One region of the Pseudomonas asiatica genome, then DNA from elsewhere that is predicted to be linked to it. Evidence: riboswitches for the same ligand, from Rfam matches in the RefSeq annotation. Region 1 holds a riboswitch; the other holds the start of a gene.
What was found. Region 1 has a riboswitch for thiamine pyrophosphate ahead of ABNP31_RS13435 (TenA family protein). Riboswitches for the same ligand answer to the same signal wherever they lie in the genome.

Region 1 (4,420 bases):
TAAGACTCGATACCCTCCTGGGGGAATGCGACGATCTGCAGGTCGAGCAGGTGGCGTACTTCGTCACGCACTTCGACCATGGCCTTCAGCGCGGTCAGAGTGGGGTCGGTGACATCGACATGGGTACGTACATGCTGGATGCCATGGTCCACCAGCATGCCGATGGTCTTTTTCGCGCGGTTCTTGATGTCGTCGTGGGTGGTGATCGCCTTGCGCTCGGCCCAGCGCTCGATGCCTTCGAACAGGGTGCCGCTCATGTTCCAGTGCGGCTCGCCGGCGGTCAGCGTGGCGTCCAGGTGGATGTGCGGTTCGATGAAGGGCGCCACCACCAGGTTCTGCCCGGCATCCAGGTCATCGGCAGCGCGCGTCGCCACCCCTTCGGCCTGGGGCACGATGGCGGCGATGCGTTCGCCGCTGAGCTCGATGCGGAACAGGCCGGGCTTGCCGCGCAGGCGTGCGTTGATGATGTTCATGATGCTTCTCCCTGGGCTTTGCGGGTGGCCCTACCAGCATAGTGGCCGAAATCTGATCTGCCCGGTTAGCGCGGACCTTTGCAGGAGCGGCCTTGTGTCGCGAAAGGGCTGCGAAGCAGCCCCAGGATTTCAGCGCAAATGCACAAATTGCTGGGGCTGCTTCGCAGCCCTTTCGCGACACAAGGCCGCTCCTACAAGAACTCGCGCAGGGCCATGCAGTGCGTTACTGGCTAACCAAGCCCATCTGCCAGAAGTCCGCCTCCAGGCTGGACGCCTGGCCGAAAATCCCCACCAGCTCGGCAAACCGTTGCTCGGTCATGCTCCGCGCTGCCAGCTCGTCCAGATGCTTGCGCGCCGCGGTGGCGACACCCTGGTAGCCTTCACCGGCATACTCGGCGATCCACTCGCGGTACGGGTGATTGCTCAGATCGCCAATGCGCTCGGACAACGCCCGGCCAATCTCGGCATAGCCGATCACGCAAGGCGCCAAGGCCACATGCAACTCCAGCAGGTCACCCGCGGCACCGCAGTCCAGCACATAGCGGGTATAGGCAACCGTGGCCTGGCGCTCTGGCGCGGCCTCGATATCCGCCTGGGTCAGGCCCCAGCGTGCGCACAGGCGCAAGTGCAACTCGGTTTCATCCAGAATCGCCGCCAGCCCGGCCTGCGCGGCGCGGATGTCGGCCGGGCGACGGCTCTTGTAGGCGGCCAGCGCCCAGGCGCGGGCGAACTGGATGAGGAACAGGTAATCCTGTACCAGATAGGTGCGGAAGGCGGCTTCGCTCAGCGTACCCTCGCCCATCTGGCGCACGAATTCGTGGTCGACATAGCTGTTCCACTGCGGCGTGGCAGCAGCCTTGAGGCGGTCGAAGATATCCATGCTCATTTGTCCTCCGGGTAGACGGCATCGAAGAAGGCCAGCTCCAGCGCCACGGTGCGCTGGTAGAAGTCAGCCGCCAGCGCGGCTTCCTGCGGGCCGACGCGGTCGAGTTCGGCTTGCAGAAAGGCAACGAAGCCCTGGAATGCCGGGTTGTCGTGCAGGGTGATCCATTCGGCGTGGACGAAGTTGTCCGGCAGCGGTTTTGGCGCCTTCAGCGCCCAGTCCAGGTACAGGCCTTCGGCGACATTGAGCACCGCCAGCGCGGCCACATAGGACCGGGTGGCCGCCGCTTCGCGCATGATCGCCTTGAAGCCTGCGGTTGGCACGGTGTCGGCCGGTTCGCTGCGTTGCGCGGGGCTTACCCCCAGGGCCTCGAAGGCGCGCAGGAAGTAGGTGTTCTCGTCACTGGAGATCATCCCGGCAAAACGACCGAAGCGCAGGCGCGCCTCGAAGGTGTCGGCGGTGGCGATGGCCGCGCCCAGCAGGGTCAGGAAGCTGTCGAGGAAGCGGTGGTCCTGCACCAGGTAGTCGACCATGATCGGGTCCGGCAGGCTGCCGTCGCACAATTGGGTGACGAAGCGGTGGCCAACGGCCGCCGACCAGGTCGGCTCGCTGCGGCGGCGCAGGGACTGGCTGAAGCGTTCGGTCATGTTGCTGTCCTTGATGGGGGTGACAGCGAGACCGCGATGGTTGGCATGGACGGGCCTCGCAGTGAGGCCGGCAAAAAGGCAGGTTTCAAGTCCCATCCCTTCGCCGGCATGATCCGGATCAGGTTCGAAGGGTCACCGCGCTGCAGCATCCAGCGGTTTCTCAGCCCGTTGCCGGGCTCCCCTTGGTGGCGCTCAGGTATACCCCAGGGCGCCGCTGCTGTCACCACCCAATCTGTGGGCAATGGGTGACCCACTAGTGGGGCCCCTCACCCATTTTTGACGCCGTTGTATTTAGCGCGCATCAGGCGCCACAAGGATTTGTTTAGAAACACATTCCTCGCATTTGGGTTGGCACAGCCGTTGCTCCAGCCCCAGAAACGGGCAAAACGCCACTGATGGCTGAAAGCCATAAGGCCGCGAGCGAGGCATAAGGCAATGAAAACACCTGCCGTGATCAACCCTGCCAGGCATGCATTCCAGCTGTCCACCCTCACCACGCTGATGCTCGGCCTCGGGCTGGTCACGGCTACCGCCGCTCCCCTCGACGACAACAGCATGCCACCGCCGACCGACCCGTCGGCCTACACTGACCAGCCAGCCGACCCGACCCAGGCGTTGCTGGACCTGTTCAACATGCCGCCGGCCAACCAAGGTTCGCTGGAGCTGACCAATGGCGTGTACGGCGACCGCGACACTGTACGCGCCAACAACGTGCTGCCGCCGGCCCTGCAAACCGACAACAAATACCCCACCAATGGCAAGCCCAGCCCGCTGTTCGGGGCATTGCCGTTTACCCAGCAGCTACTGCTATTCGAGGAATTCGGCACGGAGAAACTCGACCCCACGTTGCCGCAGCCGCCCCTGACCTTCCCGGTGCCCACCCTGGGCGCAGCACCGGCGCAGGACCCCAACGTGGTGGCGCGCAGCGGCCCTAGCGGCACGGCCCTGGAAGCCTTCCTCAAACAACCGGGCCTGTACCCGTTCCCGACCCAGTATTCCAACGTGCTCGACCGCAACCCGTGGAAGGCGCAGATCGAGATGTTCCTCAACCGCCAGCCGGTCGGCTCCCCGGCGGAAGGCCGGCCACCAGGAAAAGGCTGGTCGCACCAGCGCTGGAACGAGTTCTACCCGCAGGCGGGCTTCAAGACCGCCCAGGCCGGTGCGCGCATCAATCAAGGCCTGCGTGACCGCAAGCAACTGCACAACTATGCGGTCGGCGAGTTCGCCCCGGGCGGCCTGTACTACCAGACCTCTGACATCCCGAACACGCTGGGCACCACCAAGGGCATCGACACCCGCTTCCATCCGAGGATGCCCCTGCAAAACCACAAATCGGTATGGACCTTCGACGGCACCTTCCCGCCCAAGCTGCTGATGGCGCGCTATGGCCAGCCGATCCTGATGCGCCACTACAACGCCCTGCCGATCGACCCTTCGGCCAACAACGGCTTTGGCCTGCACACCCTTTCCACCCACGAGCACAACGGCCATTCGCCGGCCGAGAGCGATGGCTATGCCAATGCCTACTTCTTCCCCGGCCAGTATTACGATTACCGCTGGCCGTTGCAGCTGGCCGGCTACGACACCATCAACACCCGCGCCCAGGACGCACGTGCGGCGTTCCCCTGCTCGCCGGGCGAAACCCTGTTCGTCAATGACGCCTCGCCAGGCCTGAAAACCTGCCAGAACGGCAGCATCAAGATCCGTGGTGACTGGCGCGAAACCATGAGCACCCACTGGTTCCACGACCACATGATGGATTTCACGGCGCAGAACGTCTACAAAGGTAACGCCGTGATGATGAACTACTACAGCGCCCTGGACCGCGGCAATGAGGCGCTGCAGGATGGCGTCAACCTGCGTTTCCCCAGCGGTTCGGGCATGCCGTGGGGCAACCGCGACTACGACGTCAACCTGGTGATCGCCGACAAGGCCTGGGATGCCAACGGCCAGCTGTGGTTCAACCCGTTCAACACCGACGGCTTCCTCGGCGACCAGATACTGGTCAACTGGCAGTACCGGCCCACGCTCAAGGTACGCGCGCGCAGCTACCGCTTCCGTATCCTGAATGGCTCGGTGTCGCGCTACTTCAAGTTCGCCGTGGTGCGTGAAATTGCCGGTACCAGTGGCGAGTTCAAAGGCCCGACCGGCTCCAACCTGTCGTATGCGCGGGTGCCGTTCCACATGATCGCCAACGACGGCAACATCATGGAACACACCGTGCCGTTCGACGGGACGATGGACCTCAACGGTGACGGCAACCTGCAGGACAACAACGGCATCCTGCCGCTGCAAGGCATCGCCGAGCGCTACGACATCATCATCAACTTCGCCAAGAACGGCATCAAGGTCGGCGACAAGCTTTACTTCGTCAACCTTGAGGAACACCAGAGCGGCAAGGGCCCGGAAGGCGCCAT
Region 2 (4,420 bases), 2.3 Mb from region 1:
TTTGCACAGATTCATGGTGTGGCCGTTGATACCCAGGCAGTGCCGGGGCAGGAAGGTATCGTGAATATACTGTACCTGGATGCGCTCGAAGTTGCGCAAGTGACAGCGGAGGACTTCATCTTTGCGCAGCCGGCAATAGTCACCTCTGAAATGGTTGCCATGTCTGAGGCCTTGGCCCTTTCAGCGGGGGCATCTCTGTTTGCTGTCGAGCACTCGCTGCCGAGCCTGGGAAATCTTGTGGATGCAATGGCTGCGTTTGCCCCTGAGCCGGCTGGCTCTGCGCTGATCGGGGATATGTCGGCTCAACGCATCGACTCGACGATTGCCGTAGCGGCCTAGTCGCTGTCCTGTAGCGGCTGGAGTGATATTTGATGGCCCTATCGCCGGCACGCCAACTCCCCCAGGTTACCCCGCGGTGGGAGCGGGCTTGCCCGCGACTGGTCCAACACCTATCTCAAGGCCTGCGCTCGAAGTTCTTCGCCGCTGCAGCCGCCAGGTCCGGCGGCAGGAAGTCCTTGTCCGGGTTGTAGTCTGGCTTCAGGTACCGCTTGAGGTCCTGCAGGTCCTGCGGGCTCAAGGTGCCGGCCGCCTGCTTCAGGCTCAGGTTGTCGAGGATGTAGTCATAGCGGCTGTTGTTGTAGTCGCGCACCGAGGTGTACAGCTGACGCTGGGCGTCAAGCACGTCGACGATATTGCGGGTACCCACCTGGTAGCCGATCTCGGTGGCTTCCAGCGCGCTCTGGTTGGAGATGATCGACTGCTTGCGCGCCTGCACCTGCTCCACGTCGGTGTTTACCGCGCGGTGCAGGTTGCGGGTGTTTTCCACCACCTGGCGGCGCAGGCTTTCACGCTGCTGCTCGCTCTGGCTCAGGCGCTGGTAGGCCTCGCGCACCTGCGAACTGGTCAGGCCGCCGCTGTAGATCGGGATGTTCAGCTGCAGGCCGATGCTGGTCTGCTCCACGTCGCCGCTATAGCGCGAAACGGGGGCCGGTGCGGGGTTGGTGAAACCGAAGTTGTCGTTGTCACCCTTCTGGTACTTGGCAACTGCGTCCAGGGTCGGCGCGTGGCCGGCCTTGCGCTGGCGCAGGGTTTCCTCGGCAGCGACGACCGCGTGGTTGGTGGCGAGCAGGTTGAGGTTCTGGCGCCCGGCGGTTTCGACCCAGGCCTTGGCGTCGTTGGGCGTAGGGACCTGCACCGGCAGGGTATGGACCACGCCTTGAATCGATGTGTACTCCCGGTTGGTCAGGGTCACCAGGGCCTCGAAGGCATCCTGTACCTGGCGCTCGGCAATGATCCGGTTGGCCCGCGCCGTGTCGTAGCTGGCCTGGGATTGCAGCACGTCGGTCTTGTCGGAGAGGCCGACGTCGAATCGTTCGTTGGACTGGTCCAGCTGGCGCTTGAAGGCAGCTTCCTCGGCCTTGGTCGCGGCCAGGTTGTCCTGGGCACGGAGCACGGCGAAGTAATTCTGCGCGGTTTGCAGGATCAGGTTCTGTTCGGTCGCCGACAGCTCCAGCGCCGCCTGTTCGTTGACCGCCTCGGCCGCCTGCAACTGGAACCAGCGGTCAGCGCGGAAGATAGGCTGCGCCAGGGTCGCGCTCCAGGTATTGCCGCTGCGGTTGCTGGTGGCCGATGGTTCGTCCAGCTTGGTGCGGGTGTTCAGCATTTCGGCACCGGCCGAAAGGTTGGGCAGCAACCCGGCGCGAGCCTGCGGTACCACTTCACGGCGGGCGCCGTAATCGGCGCGGGCCGCAGCCAGGTCAGCGTTGTTGTCGACCGCTTCCTGATAAACGCTGACCAGGTCGGTTTTCACTGTAGTGGGCACGTCCGCTGCCCAGACCACTCCGTTGGACGCACAAGACACGGCTATTGCCAGTGAGAGTTTGCGCAGCATAGAGGCAATCCTTGTACGAAATTGAATTACTGAACTGTTGAGTATCGAGCGATGGGCCAGTGTAGTGCCATGCGCACCCGGCAACAATCGCTCGGGGTGCCTTTCATCATCCGCGCATTTACCTGCTTGGCTTTGCCGACCACTCCAGTCTAGACTGCGCATGTTCTTGTCGGGGTGCCTTGAAGCAAAGGCTGAGATCGCAAAGTTGCGGATCCCGTTGAACCTGATCAGGTTAGCGCCTGCGTAGGGAACAAGATTGCTCGCCTTCCCGGGGAGCCTCTTGTGCCAGGTCCGGGAATGTCGCAGCTGCATGCAGCTTCAGGCACCCCCATATCCGGCACTGCACCCATCAAGGGTGCGTCCGCGCCTTTCAGGTTCACCCCGACATTCCACTGCTAGGAAGCCGTCTGGAGAGCCTGTGATGACCAAACAAGAAAAAGCGATCAACCTCAGCGAATCGGCACAAGTCGATCAGCAGTCCGTGCAACCGTTCCCGCGTTCGCGCAAGGTGTATGTCGAAGGCTCGCGCCCGGACATCCGCGTGCCCATGCGTGAAATCAGCCTGGACGACACCCCGACCGATTTCGGTGGCGAGTCCAATGCCCCGGTGCTGGTCTACGATACTTCCGGCCCGTACACCGACCCCAACGTTGTCATCGACGTGCGCAAGGGCCTGGCCGACGTGCGTTCGGCGTGGATCGAGGCACGCGGTGACACCGAGCGCCTGGCCGGCCTGAGCTCCGACTTCGGCCAGCAGCGCCTGAACGATGCCGAACTGGCCAAGCTGCGTTTCGCCCACGTGCGCAACCCGCGCCGTGCCAAGGCGGGCGCCAACGTCTCGCAGATGCACTATGCCCGCCAGGGCATCATCACCGCCGAGATGGAATACGTGGCCATCCGCGAAAACATGAAGCTGCAAGAGGCACGCGCCGCCGGCCTGCTCGACGAGCAGCACGCCGGCCACAGCTTCGGGGCCAACATTCCGAAAGAAATCACCCCCGAGTTCGTTCGCCAGGAAATCGCCCGTGGCCGCGCGATCATCCCGGCCAACATCAACCACCCGGAAGTGGAGCCGATGATCATCGGCCGCAACTTCCTGGTGAAGATCAACGGCAACATCGGCAACAGCGCCTTGGGTTCCTCGATCGAGGAAGAAGTGGCCAAGCTGACCTGGGGCATCCGCTGGGGTTCGGACACGGTCATGGACCTGTCCACCGGCAAGCACATTCACGAAACCCGTGAGTGGATCATCCGCAACTCGCCGGTGCCGATTGGTACCGTGCCGATCTACCAGGCCCTGGAAAAGGTCAACGGCGTGGCCGAAGACCTGACCTGGGAGCTGTTCCGCGACACCCTGATCGAGCAGGCCGAGCAGGGCGTGGACTACTTCACCATCCACGCTGGTGTGCTGCTGCGCTATGTGCCGCTGACCGCCAAGCGCGTCACCGGCATCGTCAGCCGTGGTGGCTCGATCATGGCCAAGTGGTGCCTGGCGCACCACAAGGAAAACTTCCTGTACACCCACTTCGACGAAATCTGCGAAATCATGAAGGCCTACGACGTCAGCTTCTCGCTGGGCGACGGCCTGCGCCCCGGCTCGATTGCCGACGCCAACGATGCCGCGCAGTTCGGTGAGCTGGAAACCCTTGGCGAGCTGACCAAGATCGCCTGGAAGCACGACGTGCAGTGCATGATCGAAGGCCCCGGCCACGTGCCGATGCAGCTGATCAAGGAGAACATGGACAAGCAGCTGGAGTGCTGCGACGAGGCGCCGTTCTACACCCTCGGCCCGCTGACCACCGATATCGCTCCTGGCTACGACCACATCACCTCGGGCATTGGTGCGGCGATGATCGGCTGGTTCGGTTGCGCGATGCTCTGCTACGTCACGCCCAAGGAGCACCTGGGCCTGCCGAACAAGGATGACGTGAAGACCGGCATCATCACCTACAAGATCGCCGCTCATGCCGCCGACCTTGCCAAGGGCCACCCGGGTGCGCAGATTCGTGACAACGCCTTGTCCAAGGCACGCTTCGAGTTCCGTTGGGAAGACCAGTTCAACCTCGGCCTGGACCCGGACACTGCCCGTGCCTACCACGACGAAACCCTGCCGAAGGAATCGGCCAAGGTCGCGCACTTCTGCTCGATGTGCGGGCCGAAGTTCTGCTCGATGAAGATCACCCAGGAAGTGCGCGAATACGCCGCCAAGATCGAAACCGTGGATGTGACGGTCGAGCAAGGCATGCGTGAGCAGGCCGAGCGGTTCCGCCAGGAAGGCAGCCAGCTGTATCACAAAGTCTAAGTCGCAGCGCTGCCCTCTGTAGGAGCGGCCTTGTGTCGCGATGGGCCGCGAAGCGGCCCCGGCAATTTCAGCCGCGAAGCTGAAAGCCTGGGGCCGCTTTGCGGCCCTTTCGCGATACAAGGCCGCTCCTACAGCGACCGCGTCTAATCCAATACCTTGCCGAGTGTCAAAGCATGACCACCCCCAGCCAATTCTCCCCCGACCACCCGGTCCCCACCGCCCAGCGC

Region 2: it holds a riboswitch for thiamine pyrophosphate, as region 1 does, so the genes downstream of both, thiC (phosphomethylpyrimidine synthase ThiC) here and ABNP31_RS13435 (TenA family protein) in region 1, are expected to answer to the same signal.

Annotation. Positions count from the first base shown of each region.
Region 1 is NZ_CP157874.1:2,973,853-2,978,272, forward strand. It holds gene codA (cytosine deaminase) at 1-473, opposite strand, end outside; gene tenA (thiaminase II) at 697-1,359, opposite strand; gene ABNP31_RS13435 (TenA family protein) at 1,356-2,003, opposite strand; TPP riboswitch at 2,082-2,196, opposite strand; gene ABNP31_RS13440 (Ig-like domain-containing protein) at 2,439-4,420, shown strand, end outside.
Region 2 is NZ_CP157874.1:5,304,698-5,309,117, reverse strand. It holds gene ABNP31_RS23740 (S8 family serine peptidase) at 1-339, shown strand, start outside; gene ABNP31_RS23735 (TolC family outer membrane protein) at 455-1,891, opposite strand; TPP riboswitch at 2,052-2,158, shown strand; gene thiC (phosphomethylpyrimidine synthase ThiC) at 2,313-4,193, shown strand; gene cytX (putative hydroxymethylpyrimidine transporter CytX) at 4,367-4,420, shown strand, end outside.